4 regions of the Rhizobium sp. 62_C5_N11_2 genome follow, and region 4 is predicted to be linked to each of the others. Evidence: predicted binding sites of a transcription regulator. Region 4 holds the regulator's gene; each other region holds the start of a gene.
The links. The regulator LexA, encoded in region 4, represses DNA repair genes until DNA is damaged. The targets are predictions, from matches to a motif close to TGTTCNNNNTGTGTTCNG.
Positions count from the first base shown of each region.

Region 1: AB8B31_RS14190 (ATP-dependent helicase) is a predicted target of LexA. The motif match lies at 1,476-1,493, and genes of this name have one in related genera.
Region 2: AB8B31_RS21465 (ImuA family protein) is a predicted target of LexA. The motif match lies at 1,919-1,936, and genes of this name have one in related genera.
Region 3: AB8B31_RS01255 (ATP-dependent helicase) is a predicted target of LexA. The motif match lies at 1,638-1,655, and genes of this name have one in related genera.

Region 1 covers NZ_JBPWPW010000001.1:2,811,521-2,814,969, forward strand. Annotated here, with positions in the region: gene AB8B31_RS14180 (PrkA family serine protein kinase) at 1-403, opposite strand, end outside; gene AB8B31_RS14185 (VOC family protein) at 814-1,290, opposite strand; gene AB8B31_RS14190 (ATP-dependent helicase) at 1,536-3,449, shown strand, end outside.
Region 2 covers NZ_JBPWPW010000001.1:4,378,466-4,381,914, reverse strand. Annotated here, with positions in the region: gene AB8B31_RS21480 (HpcH/HpaI aldolase/citrate lyase family protein) at 128-1,048, shown strand; gene AB8B31_RS21475 (DUF1737 domain-containing protein) at 1,048-1,254, shown strand; gene AB8B31_RS21470 (metallopeptidase family protein) at 1,357-1,794, opposite strand; gene AB8B31_RS21465 (ImuA family protein) at 1,956-2,900, shown strand; gene AB8B31_RS21460 (Y-family DNA polymerase) at 2,812-3,449, shown strand, end outside.
Region 3 covers NZ_JBPWPW010000001.1:243,072-246,520, reverse strand. Annotated here, with positions in the region: gene AB8B31_RS01275 (DUF982 domain-containing protein) at 1-220, shown strand, start outside; gene AB8B31_RS01270 (hypothetical protein) at 512-772, opposite strand; gene AB8B31_RS01265 (BON domain-containing protein) at 889-1,149, opposite strand; gene AB8B31_RS01260 (membrane protein) at 1,329-1,595, shown strand; gene AB8B31_RS01255 (ATP-dependent helicase) at 1,703-3,449, shown strand, end outside.
Region 4 covers NZ_JBPWPW010000001.1:1,808,801-1,812,249, reverse strand. Annotated here, with positions in the region: gene kdsA (3-deoxy-8-phosphooctulonate synthase) at 1-780, opposite strand, end outside; gene AB8B31_RS09210 (VOC family protein) at 777-1,673, opposite strand; gene lexA (transcriptional repressor LexA) at 1,872-2,591, shown strand; gene AB8B31_RS09200 (ComEC/Rec2 family competence protein) at 2,572-3,449, opposite strand, start outside.

The DNA of each region.
Region 1 (3,449 bases), 1.0 Mb from region 4:
TCGGATGAAGCTCCATCAGCAGCTTCAGCCGCTCGGCCAGCGATGACTTGCCGCCGCCGACCGGGCCGAGCAGATAAAGGATCTGCTTGCGCTCCTCGAGCCCCTGCGCCGCGTGCCGGAAGAAGGAAACGATGCGTTCGATTGTCTCTTCCATGCCGTGGAAGCCGACAAAGGCCGGATAGATCCGGATGGTCCGGTTCATGAATATCCGACCGAGGCGCGTGTCCCTGGCGGTGTCGACCATCTGCGGTTCGCCTATCGCGGCGAGCAGGCGCTCGGTCGCATTGGCATAGGCAAGCGGTTCCTTTTTGCAAAGGTCGAGATACTCCGCGATCGACATATCGGTTTCGCGACGCGCATCATAGGTGCGGGTGAACGCATCAAATACGGATTCACTCAGCATGGGCCCTCCATTCAAGGTTAATGCCACAGGCTCTAGGTCGTCATACCAAGGAGATGGACACGACATTCCTAAGAATCAATAGTTTCGCAGGTATATTCCACGCTCACCGGCTGTTTCTGGCAATGCACAAAAACGTGCATGCACCGGTTATTTTTTTACTCTACGAAACTGTTCCTTATTGTAGTGGAGAAGGGTGCCATCGCGGTATCAGCACATTTCGCGACGTGACAGAAAGATGAAAAAGGTGTGCAATGTCGCCCGTGATTCGAGCACTGGAGAAATCGACGGTTGGCAGCCAATCTGCGCAAAGTCGATGCAGGACAGCGTGTGCCGATCCGCTTCAGACATGATGGAAACGGACGCATCGCGACTATGCGCCCATCATCGTGATCATACGCTAACCGCGCGACTCAGCCGTTGAATGCCTTCTCCAGCGCGGCGACATCGATCTTGACCATGCCGAGCATCACTTCGGTTACGCGCCTGGCCCGCTCGCGGTTGCTGTCGGCGATCATTTCGGACAGCGTGCGCGGCACGATCTGCCAGGAAAGACCCCAGCGGTCCTTCAGCCATCCGCAGGCCTCCGGCGTGCCGCCATTGGCGAGAAATGCCTCCCATATCCGATCGATCTCGGCCTGGCTTTCCACAAGAATCGCGATCGAGAAGGAATGATTGAAGCTATCGAGCGGGCCGGCCTTCATCGCCAGGAAGGCCTGGTCGGCGAGCGTGAACTCGATCAGTTCGACACTGCCGGGAGGCCCGCTCGGCGTTTCCGCCGGCAAAATGGTGGTGCGGCCGATCCTGGAATCCGGGATAACAGACACATAGAATTCGACGGCTTCGCGTGCTTCCTCGGCGAACCAGAGATTTGAAACGACCTTCGGCATGAAACGACCTCCTTGTTGACGGTATCGATCCGGACTGCTGTCCGATGACCTAAGGACGCCCCACCGGCGCCGGTTCCGACAGGCCGCGAACCGTTTTTTGGCCCCGCTCGCCCGCGTGACCACCATGGCCGCGCTCTGCGGCGGCATTGCTGCCCGCAACCTACCGCCCGGAATAGCGGCGGCTCGGGAATGAAAGCAGAACATCTTTTCTGGTCTTTCCTTCCCGAATCACTACATTACGCGCCATGAGCAATAGTTTCGACGATATGCCCTTCTTCGACGAAGAGCCGGGCGAGATGGCGCGCAAGCCGCAGCCGCCTGCCGCACCCGCCGAAAGGGCGCCCGTCGCCGGCGGCGGCATCGCGGCGCGCGCCATGGCGGCTCGCGACGGTGGCAAGCGGCCGGATTACCTCGCCGGGCTGAACCCCGAGCAGACCGAAGCCGTCGAAACGTTGGAAGGCCCCGTCCTCGTGCTGGCCGGCGCCGGCACCGGCAAGACGCGCGTACTGACGACCCGCATTGCCCATATCCTCAACACCGGCCGTGCCTTCCCCTCGCAGATCCTCGCCGTCACCTTCACCAACAAGGCGGCCCGCGAGATGAAGGAGCGCATCGCGCTGCTCGTCGGTGGCGCCGTCGAAGGCATGCCCTGGCTCGGCACCTTCCACTCGATCGGCGTCAAACTTCTGCGCCGCCACGGCGAGCTCGTCGGCCTGCGCTCCGATTTCACCATTCTCGATACCGACGACGTCGTCCGCCTGATCAAGCAGTTGATCCAGGCCGAAGGCCTCGACGACAAGCGCTGGCCGGCCAAGCAGTTCGCCGGCATGATCGACACCTGGAAGAACAAGGGTCTCGGCCCCGCCGATATCCCCGAGGGCGACGCCCGCGCCTTTGCCAATGGCCGCGGCCGCGATCTCTATTTTGCCTATCAGGCGCGCCTGACGACGCTGAACGCCTGCGACTTCGGCGACCTGCTGATGCATCCGATCGCGATCTTCCGCAAGAACCCGGATCTCTTGAAGGAATATCACGGCCGCTTCCGCTATATCCTCGTCGACGAGTATCAGGACACCAACACCGCTCAGTACATGTGGCTCAGGCTTCTCGCCCAGCGCCCCAAGGGCGAGCCGCAGAACGTCTGCTGCGTCGGCGACGACGATCAGTCGATCTATGGCTGGCGCGGCGCGGAGGTCGACAATATCCTGCGCTTCGAAAAGGATTTCCCCGGCGCCAAGGTGATCAAGCTCGAGCGCAACTACCGCTCGACCGAACATATCCTCGGCGCCGCTGCCCATCTGATCGCCCATAATGAGGGCCGCCTCGGCAAGACGCTGTTCACCGACCGCTCCGATCCCGATGACGTCAAGGTGCAGGTCCACGCCTCCTGGGATTCGGAGGAGGAAGCCCGCGCCATCGGCGAGGAGATCGAGCAGCTCCAGCGCGGCAAACATCTGCTGAACGACATGGCGATCCTCGTGCGCGCCTCCTTCCAGATGCGTGAATTCGAAGACCGCTTCGTCACCCTCGGCCTCAACTACCGTGTCATCGGCGGCCCGCGCTTCTACGAGCGCCTGGAAATCCGCGATGCCATGGCCTATTTTCGCCTGGTCGCTCAAGCCTCCGACGACCTCGCCTTCGAACGCATCATCAACACGCCGAAGCGCGGCCTCGGCGACACGACGGTACGTGCGCTGCACGACTATGCCCGCGCCCGCGATATACCAATGCTTGCGGCGGCGGCCGACATTATCGAGACGGACGAGCTGAAGCCGAAGGCGCGAAAGGCGCTCTTCGACGTGATTCAATCTTTCCGCCGATGGCAGGAACTGCTTGAAAACACACCGCATACCGAACTTGCCGAGCAGATCCTCGAAGAGTCCGGCTATACCGACATGTGGAAGAACGACAAGAGTGCCGAAGCCCCCGGCCGCCTTGAGAACCTCAAGGAACTGATCCGCTCGATGGAAAGCTTCGAGTCGATGCGCGGCTTCCTCGAACACGTCTCGCTGGTGATGGATGCCGAGACCAACGAGAACCTCGACGCCGTCTCGATCATGACGCTGCATTCGGCCAAGGGCCTGGAATTCGACACCGTCTTCCTGCCCGGCTGGGAGGAAGGCCTCTTCCCGCACCAGCGCTCGCTCGATGAGAGCGGC
Region 2 (3,449 bases), 2.6 Mb from region 4:
TTTCTTCGGAAAGGAATGTGGTCCTTCTCTTTCCTCTCTGCAAGGCAAGCGTGGCTTTTTGTTGTTCTGCTCGATGTTCTGGAGTGGGCTGCTTGCTTCGGCTTTCAAAGCTTGGCACTAATTCGCCATGAGCCGAAACCCCGCGACCCGCTCCGCCCGCCTGCGCCGTTCGGTGCTGAGCGTGCCTGCCATCAATCCCCGCGCCCTCGAAAAAACCCATGCGGTCGATTGCGATGCGGTGATCTTCGATCTCGAGGATTCCGTGGCGCCGGAAAGGAAGGCGGAAGCGCGGGAAAATCTGAGGAATTTCTTTTCGGCTCGGCCGCTCCAAGGCAAGGAACGGATCATTCGCATCAATGACCTGTCGACCAATTTCGGCCTGGCGGACATGGAACTGGTAATCGCGCTCAATCCCGACGCCGTGCTGCTGCCGAAGGTCGACGAACCGCAGGATATAATGGCGGTCGGCGACCTTCTCTCCGAGGCGGATGCACCGGAAGATCTGCGTATCTGGGCGATGATCGAGACGCCGCGCGGCATCCTGAATGCGGCTGTTATCGCCGAAGCCGGGCGCACGCCGGGCTCGCGGCTCGATTGCCTCGTCGTCGGGCTCAACGACCTGCGCAAGGAAACCGGCGTGCTGCCACAGCCGGGGCGGAACTATCTCGTGCCGTGGCTGATGCAGGTCGTCCTTGCGGTCAGCGCCTACGGGCTCGATGCGATCGACAGCGTCTTCAACGATTTCAGGGACGAACAGGGTTTTGATGCCGAATGTCTGCAGGGCCGGGCGATGGGCTTTGCCGGCAAGATGCTGATCCATCCGGCGCAGATCGAGCCCGCCAACCATCATTTCGGCCCGGATCCGGCAGCGATTGCAGAAGCGGAGGCGATCATCGCGGCCTTTGCCGATCCCGCCTCCGACGGGCTGAACGTCATCAACGCAGGCGGGCGGATGGTCGAGCGGTTGCATCTTGTCCAGGCGGAAAGTCTGGTCCATAAAGCCCGCCTGATCGCAGCCCGCCAGGCTGCAGCACGAAAGACGATGTGATGAAACTCTACCGCTTCCTGACCGGTCCCGACGATGCTTCCTTCTGCCACAAGGTCACTGCCGCCCTCAACAAGGGCTGGTCGCTGGAGGGCTCGCCGACCTATGCCTTCAATGCCGCAACCGGCGCGATGCAGTGTGGTCAGGCCGTCGTCAAGCATGTCGAAGGCAAGGATTACCATCCTGAGATGAAGCTCTCCGAGCAGTGAGGCTCAGCGCATAACCCCGAAAATCGTAATCGATTTTCGGAGGATTATGCGTGATTGAAAGTGATGGAGCGTCCTTAGCGCGTCCTTTGGACGCGCGGCGCTCTAGCGCTCGGCGGCTTCCTCGGCGCTTGCCTCGATCCGCTCCATGTCATCGTCGCTCAGCCCGAAATGGTGGCCGATCTCGTGGATCAGGACGTGGGTGATGATATCGCCGAGCGTCTCGTCGTTCTCAGCCCAGTAATCGAGAATGGGGCGGCGGTAGAGGCGGATGCGGTTCGGCATCTCGCCGGTTTCCAGCGTGAAACGTTCGGAAATGCCCCTGCCCTCGAAAAGGCCGAGCAGATCGAAAGGGGTTTCCAGCGCCATGTCCTCGAAAACGTCGTCATCGGGGAAATCTTCGATCTCGATCGTGAGGTTGGTCGTCAGCTGGCGGAATTCATCCGGCAGATGGCTATAGGCCTCCATGGCCAGCGACTCGAAGGTGCTGATCGTCGGCGCATGGCGGTCCCGCCAATCATCGCTCTGGTCTATGCGGGCCATGAATATTCCTTCCTTTGCGGGCCCATATAGAACCTTTAGCGCCGATTTTCGAGTGCGGAATCAAAGGCAGGAATAAATTCATAGAAAATGCCCGTTGACTCTTCATTAGCTCTCTGGAATCTATAAGAACATAACAGGAACAAGACGGATCGGAGAACGCCATGGCGCAGCACGCCCTGGCGCGCGAGCGGCTTTTTGCGCTCCGCGAAACCATTGCCCGACTGGAGGGAAGGCCCGCGCCGGCGCTTGCCGCAGCGGAGCAGGAAGCCCTGGCGGAAGGACGCAAGACCCGCCAGGAGCGCATTCTGCCGCCCCTGCCGTTTGGGGTGGAGTTTCTCGACGGGGCGCTGGAAGGCGGCTTGCCGCTCGATGCGATCACCGAATTCCGCTCGGCTCTGTCTCGCGATGCAGGTGCTGCAAGCGGGCTGGCGATGGCTGTTGCCGCGCGACTGCAAAAACGGGAAGCGGATGCCGGCAGGCTTCTGCCGTTGCTCTGGATCGGCGATGCCGTCGGCACGCTGGAGGCCGGTCGTCCCTATGCCCCCGGGCTTCGGGATTTCGGGCTGAGCCCGGAGCGGTTTCTCCATGCGGCGCCGCGCAAGCTGGACGAGGCGCTCTGGCTGGCGGAGGTGGCGGTGGAAAGCGCTGCCTTCTCGGCCGTCATTTTCGAAGTGCGAGGCAATCCCGCCCATTTCGGCCTGACCGAAAGCCGCAGGCTCAGTCTCAGGGCGCATGCTGCCCGCCGTCCGCTTTTTCTTGTCCGCCAGGCCGGGGCGGAGGAGGCAAGCAGTGCGGCCTTCCGTCTGCATGTCGAACCAGTCCCGTCCGGTCTGCGGCCGTTGCCGGATGGATCGAAACTTTCCGGCAGCATCGGCAATCCCATTTTCCGTCTCACGCTGGAGAAGAGCCGCAATCCGGCCCCGCTCTCCTTTCTTCTGGAGTGGAACCCCCATGAACGCGAATTTCTCCCTATCGCCGAACCAAACCTCGTTCGTCCTCCAGGCGAACAGTCAGCGCATTCTGGCGCTCAGCTTCCCGCATCTGCCAACGGACCGCATCGCCCGCAAGCGATGGGGGCTCTCCTGGCGTTCGAAAGGGCGTCCTGAGACGCCGCCTATCGTCTGTTCCGGCAAGCTCAACAATGCCATGCGGCTGACGGCACTGGACGAGTTGGCCGAGAGGCTGGGGTTGAGGAAGGAGCTGGGCGTTGCCGAAGCGCGCGCCATGTACCCCATGCTCGAGGTCGCGGAAGAAGATCCGGCGGCCGACCGCCGGTTGCTGGAGGCAATTGCCGACTGGTGCGACCGTTATACGCCGCTGGTGGCGTTCGACGGCAAGGACGGCCTGTTTCTCGACATTAGCGGCTGCGCCCATCTCTTCGGCGGTGAAAAGGCGCTTCTTCGGGATGTGCTGTCGCGGCTTTTCCATATGGGGTTCGATGCGCGAGGCGCAGTCTCATCGTCGCCCGGCCTTTCCTGGGCCGCGTCCCGCTTCGGGCAGGGCGGCGTGATCGAGGACGAAGAGACGGAACATGTGCTGATGTCCTTGCCGGTCGCAGCCCTGCGGCTGGAGGGACAAACCGTCGCTGCCCTGAACAAGCTCGGTCTGAAATATATCGGCGACGTCATCGATGCACCGCGCGCGCCGCTGACCCG
Region 3 (3,449 bases), 1.6 Mb from region 4:
CCCGGTCAAGGTTGGTTTCGAAAATGCCGATGCGCGAACGGTCAATGGTCCGTTCGATGCGCTGAAGTGCCTGGCGGATCTCTGGCCGAGTGTGCGCGGGCTTCGTTATATCAAGGCCCGCAGCACCTGCCGGGCAGCGCTCGACGGGCGCAAGAGCGTGGAAGAGGCGAGAGCCGAGTTTCTGGCGGCAGCCGAAGAGGCGAAGCTGAAGCTTCATTGAACTGGCGCATAATCCTTTCCGAAAATCGATTCCAATTTTCGGGGTTATGCGCTGCACTTCGGTCAGGATTTCCAGGCCGCTTCAGGTCGTTCGTAAACGGAACGTGCCGGAACGGGACAATGCTTTAATTTTACTTAACCCTGCATCGAACTCGCGCCGGGTTTTGGTGCAGCAGGCGTTGCGCCTGGTACAGGTGTATTCATAGAAGATGGCCAGCCATCATGATGATGGTTAGAGGCTCGTCACCTCTGCGGAAACGCAGGCGAGCCTCGTCCGAGCAAAGCGGATGTTTCAGCAGTCCGCGCCGCCCTCATTCTCCACTTCGACATAACCGACACCGATGATCGTGCCATCCGCCGCGCGGATGAAGGACGGCAAATACTGAGGATCTGCCGGCGTGCAGGCGACGGTCCCGGTATATTCGTTGAGGGCGATCTGGTCCTTCGGCAAAGCGGAATAATTCGTGCCGGTTTCCAGCGAGGCGTGGGCGGAGCCGGCAAAGACACCGCCTGTTATCAAGGTCATTGCAGAGATGCGAAGAAGCGACTGCATGGGGGTCTCCAGCGTTTAGGTCCGGCCTTTCAACACGTGGGAGGGTGTTTTGGTTCCCTTCATGCATCGCAAAGACATGAGCGCGCGAACCGGCGCGGCATCCCATTCTCAAGACTTCAGCGTCGCAGCAGGCGACCACGCACATAGCCTCGTCCGACGACGCCCTCAGCGATCTCGACCGCGCGCTCGACATCACCCCGCCGGCGCACGAAACCTTCCAGGATGACATAGTAGCCGGATATGCCGACGGTGATTTCGCCGGCTTCGAAATCGGCGGCCGCATGAAGGGCGCTCTCCACCGAGGCGCGCGTCGCGGCATCGCTGTGGCCCTGCGGGCCGGGCTCGTCATGCCCCGTGAATGCTGGAAAGCCGAGCACCGTGAACGTTTCCTGATGTTGGTTGATGTCTGTTAACGTCGCAGGTACGCATTTCGTTGCGTCCCCCGGAAAAGAAGAGCCTGCTCGACAGCGATACCTGCGCGGGCGGCATGGGCTACCCTTGGCGAAAGGTGCGGCGACTTCCATATCTGGCTGCAGTCGAAAGAGGGATGATGACGATGAAAGCGCTTCTGCCTGTCTTGTTTGCCGGGGCATTGCTTGCCGGCTGCTCCTCGGCCGATACGCCGGCGCTGGAACCCATTCCCGGCAGCATTACCTATGGCGGCCAGCCGCGAACGAAGCTCACCAAGTCGCCGGTCGGCAGCGCCGTCTACAACCAGTTCTACAACGGGACGGGACAGCGCGTGGAGGAAACCTATATCCTTCAGCCCGACCGCAGCCTGAAGCTGGTGCGGCGCGTAGTCGGTCCGGATTTCCCCGACTGAGATGTTGCTCGCGCGCCAGATCGCTTGACAGAGGCGGCAATCGCGAACATTCAAGGAACATCTAATCTTTCCCCAGTGATTCTGCGGGAGCCCGACCGGACGGCTGGATGTATCTCGAAAAGCTCAATCCGCAGCAGCGCATGGCCGTCGAGCACGGCACGCTCATCGACGGCAGCCATATTGCCGGGCCGCTGCTGGTCATTGCCGGCGCCGGCTCCGGCAAGACGAATACCTTGGCGCATCGGGTCGCCCATCTGATCGTCAAAGGCGCCGATCCCCGCCGCATCCTGCTGATGACCTTTTCGCGCCGGGCAGCCGCCGAGATGGCGCGGCGCGTCGAGCGCATCTGCCGCGATGTGCTTGGTGCGAATGCCGGCGTCATGGCGGATGCGCTTTCCTGGTCCGGCACCTTCCATGGCATCGGCGCGCGGCTGTTGCGCGATTATGCCCAGCAGATCGGCCTCGATGCCGATTTCACCATCCATGACCGCGAAGACAGCGCCGATCTGATGAACCTGATCCGGCACGACCTTGGTTTCTCGAAGACGGAAAGCCGCTTTCCCACAAAGGGCACCTGTCTTGCCATCTATTCCAGAGCGGTGAATTCGGAAACCGCGCTCGACCTCGTGCTACGCGACGTCTTTCCCTGGTGCGCGGCGTGGGAAAAACAGCTGCGCGAACTTTTCGCCAGCTATGTCGAGGCCAAGCAGAGCCAGAACGTGCTCGATTACGACGATCTGCTGCTCTACTGGGCGCAGATGGTCGGCGAGACTGTCATTGCCGAGGATATCGGCAGCCGCTTCGACCATGTGCTCGTTGATGAATATCAGGACACCAACCGGCTGCAGGCCTCGATCCTGCTGGCGCTGAAGCCCGGCGGCCAGGGGCTGACCGTCGTCGGTGACGATGCGCAGTCGATCTATTCCTTCCGCGCCGCGACGGTGCGCAATATCCTCGATTTTCCCGCCGCCTTCAGCCCGGCCGCCAATATCGTCACCCTCGACCGCAACTACCGCTCGACGCAGCCGATCCTCGCCGCCGCCAACGCCGTCATCGATCTCGCCTCGGAGCGCTTCACCAAGAACCTCTGGACCGAGCGGCAATCATCCGAGAGGCCGCGCCTCGTCACGGTGCGCGACGAGGCCGAGCAGGCGCGCTACGTCGCCGACATGGTGCTCGACAACCGCGAGGAAGGCCTCACGCTCAAGCAGCAGGCCGTGCTCTTCCGCGCCTCGCATCACAGCGGGCCGCTGGAGGTCGAGTTGACCCGGCGCAACATTCCCTTCGTCAAATTCGGCGGGCTGAAGTTTCTCGACAGCGCGCATGTGAAGGACATGCTGGCCGCCCTTCGCTTCGCGCAGAACCCGCGCGACCGGGTGGCCGGCTTCCGGCTGATGCAGATCCTGCCGGGCGTCGGGCCGTCGACGGCGCAGAAGACGCTCGACCAGATGGCCGAGGATGCCAGCCCGATTTCTGCTCTCGCTGCCATGCCGGCGCCGCCGCGTTCCGGCGAAGACTGGACAATGTTCGTCTCGATGCTGCAGGAGCTGAAGACCGGCAAGGCCGGCTGGCCGGCGGAAATCGGCCTGGCGCGGCAATGGTACGCGCCGCATCTGGAACGGCTGCACGAGGACGCAGCGACGCGGCAGGCCGACCTGTTACAGCTCGAGCAGATCGCCGGCGGTTATGCCTCGCGCGAGCGTTTCCTCACCGAGCTCACCCTCGACCCGCCCGATGCGACCAGCGACCAGGCGGGCGTGCCGCTTCTCGACGAAGACTATCTCATCCTGTCGACCATCCATTCCGCCAAGGGCCAGGAATGGACGAGGGTCTTCATGCTGAACGTCGTCGACG
Region 4 (3,449 bases):
GACCATGTTCGGGCCGTCCGAAGGTGCATTGTCGGGGTCCTGGTGGGTTTCGACGAAGACACCGGCAACACCGGCAGCCACTGCTGCGCGCGCCAGTGTTTCCACGAATTCCCGCTGACCGCCGGAGGAATCGCCCTGCCCGCCCGGCTGCGCAACGGAATGGGTGGCATCGAAGATAACGGGCGCGCCCATCGCCGCCATGATCGGCAGCGAGCGCATGTCGGAAACCAGCGTATTATAGCCGAAGGAGGCGCCGCGCTCGCACAGCAGCACGTTCGGATTGCCGCTGGCGTTGAGCTTCTTCAGGACGTTCTTCATGTCCCAGGGGGCGAGGAACTGGCCCTTCTTGACATTGACGACGCGGCCGGTCTTGGCGGCGGCGATGAGAAGGTCGGTCTGGCGGCAAAGGAAGGCCGGGATCTGCAGGACGTCGACGATCTTTGCCACCTCCGCGCATTGCTCGGCGGTATGAACGTCGGTCAGGACAGGAAAGCCGAACTCCTTCTTGAGGTCGGCAAAGACCTCCATGCCCTTTTCGATCCCGATACCGCGCTCAGCCGAGAGCGAGGTGCGGTTCGCCTTGTCGAAGGAGCTCTTGTAGACGAGGCCGATGCCGAGCTTTGCGCAAAGCTCTTTCAGCGTACCGGCAACCATGAAGGCGTGGTCGCGGCTCTCCATCTGGCAGGGACCGGCAATTAGCGACAGGCGGCCGGTATTGGAAAAGGTCACCTGGCCTTGGCCTTCGCCGATCTTGACTTCGGAATTCGTCTCAGTGCTCATCGTGTCTCCTCGAAGGCGAAGAGCGTGCCCTGCCCGGGCGCGGGCTTCACCAGAATGCGATTGTTCTTGCGCGTGTATGTCACCCCGTTAGCAGCCAAATGCGCTTCTGTCACGGCAAGATCGGCGACAATGAAGAGGATTGCCCGGCCACGGAGGCCGCGATCGGCGGATGAGCCGGCGATCTCGAAATAGGCTTCTAGCCCTTCCGGCGTCATCAGGCTGATTTTCGCGTTCGAAGCAGCAACATTGACGCCAAAACCGGTTTTCTCGACTGCCGCCTGCGCCACGGCAAGGCCGACGAAGGCTCCGAAAGCGGCGGCATCAGGCGCGCAGAGCGCGATCTCGGCAATGCCGGTGACGCCATTGGCATGCGTCTCCAGCGCGCCGCGGTCGGCCGGCAGCGGATTGACGCGTTCGACGCTGAAAAGGAAGAGATCGGGCGCTCGCAGGTCGCCGGCAAAAGCCAGCTTGAAGCCGGCGACGCTCTCAGAACCGTCCGGCATCGTCATCGGCCGGGTGAACTGCAGCATCTCGCCGGCGCTCGATCCGTTGCCGACGAAGTTCTGATGATCGATGCCGGCATCCTTACTACCGAAAGCAAGCCCCGAAAGCCCCTCCTCGCCGCAGCGGAAGCGGAAGGCCCGGTTGCGGGCGGTGAAAACATTGCCTTGCCGCGCTGAGGCCTCGCTCTCCTCGACACTCGCAATCCCGAGCGGCTCCAGATAAGTCTTGTCGGCAAAAAAGACGCAGGCGTTTTCCGTTCCGAAGGGATGGCGTGCATCGGCGGCAACGGTGAAGCCGAGCTTGCCAAGCCTCTCGCGCGCCAGATCGATATTGACGACGGGCAGCACCACATGATCCAGCGGGTGCGGCTTGGCGGAACGCTCGTTCATGATATCCCTCCTGGAAGCGGCAAGAGATGTGCGATGGCGCGCCCCTCAATGCAAGACATGTGTCCCAATCCGGCGAATGAAAATAAAAATCTCAACGAGTTGGCGCCAAGTTTTACGGAAATTTAGCTACTTGCGGAACACATATGGAACATATAGTGTCTGTTCTGGATTTGTTTCAATCACGAGGTCACAACGTCGATGCTCACGCGCAAACAACAGGAGCTTCTCCTTTTCATTCATGAGCGCATGAAGGAATCCGGCGTTCCGCCATCTTTCGACGAAATGAAGGATGCCCTGGACCTCGCTTCCAAGTCCGGGATTCACCGGCTGATTACGGCGCTCGAGGAACGTGGCTTCATTCGCCGCCTACCGAACCGCGCCCGTGCGCTCGAGGTTATCAAGCTTCCGGAGGCCTACAGCCCCAGCATTCAGCCCCGGCGGGGCTTTTCGCCCAGCGTCATCGAGGGCAGCCTTGGCAAGCCGCAGCCGGTCGCCACTCCTGCTCCGGCAAAACCCGTCGCCGACAACGGCAACTCGGTATCCGTGCCGGTCATGGGCCGTATCGCCGCCGGTGTTCCGATCTCGGCGATCCAGAACAACACCCACGAAATCGTCGTTCCGGCGGACATGCTCGGTTCCGGTGAACATTATGCGCTCGAGGTCAAGGGCGATTCGATGATCGACGCCGGCATCTTCGACGGCGACACCGTGATTATTCGCAACGGCAGCACCGCAAGTCCTGGCGACATCGTCGTTGCTCTCGTCGATGACGAAGAAGCGACACTCAAACGCTTCCGCCGCAAAGGCGCCTCGATCGCGCTGGAGGCGGCCAACCCGGCTTACGAGACCCGGATTTTCGGGCCGGACCGCGTCAAGGTTCAGGGCAAGCTCGTCGGCCTCATTCGCCGCTATCACTGACATCAGGCAGTCCGGATTCGGCAAAACTGTTGCTGCGCCAGTCATAGGCGCGATGCCGCATCCATGGCCGCGACAATGCATCGAATGCGGTTGCGACCTCCAGGCCGGCGTCGGCGAAGCGCAACTCGACGGAACCGGTCCTGCGCAGCGTTTCGCCGGTGAAGAGCGTCGCCCCTGAGCGGCAGCTGTTGAAGCGCAGGCGGACCGACGTCACGACGATATCGGCCGCGTCGCATGCCGGACCGAGATAGGCGGCATTGTCGATGACAGCAACCACGTGACCATTGCCAAGCCTTGATATGCACCAGGCCTTCTTGACGCAGGAAAAGCGGTTTGCTTCACCACCAGCTGCAGCCGCCCGCATCGCCGACCTTGCTTCGTTCTGCTGATCGCGGGAAAGCCTGACGCGGCGGTCTTCTCCCTCCGGCGGGATAGCAGGACCATCCAGCATCTTCGGCGGGTGATGCGTCGGCAGGACCAGCGCTCTCTGCCACTGGTCGAAGATGAAATCCGGCGGTCTTTCACGGTTGGAAGCCATGGCCCCCGCCTCGACGATTGCGACGAGACCACCATCCTCCGAAATCGCCAGATCCGGCGGCCGGGGAACCGGCAGAAGCAAGAGGACGAGCGTCGACACCGCGATGATCGATGTGCCGATATGGTGCAGCCGGGTGCGGAGCAGCGTCAGCAGCAGAAAGCCTGCGACGGCTATCGCGAAATACCAAGCGGGCAAGCGGCCGATGCCGATGTCGCCACCCCAGCCGGACACCGTCTTTGCGATCGCGATCACCAGATCGAGGCCGAATCCGACGACCTTCCAAGGCAAAACGTCCAGACCGAAAGGCATGAGCAGCATCG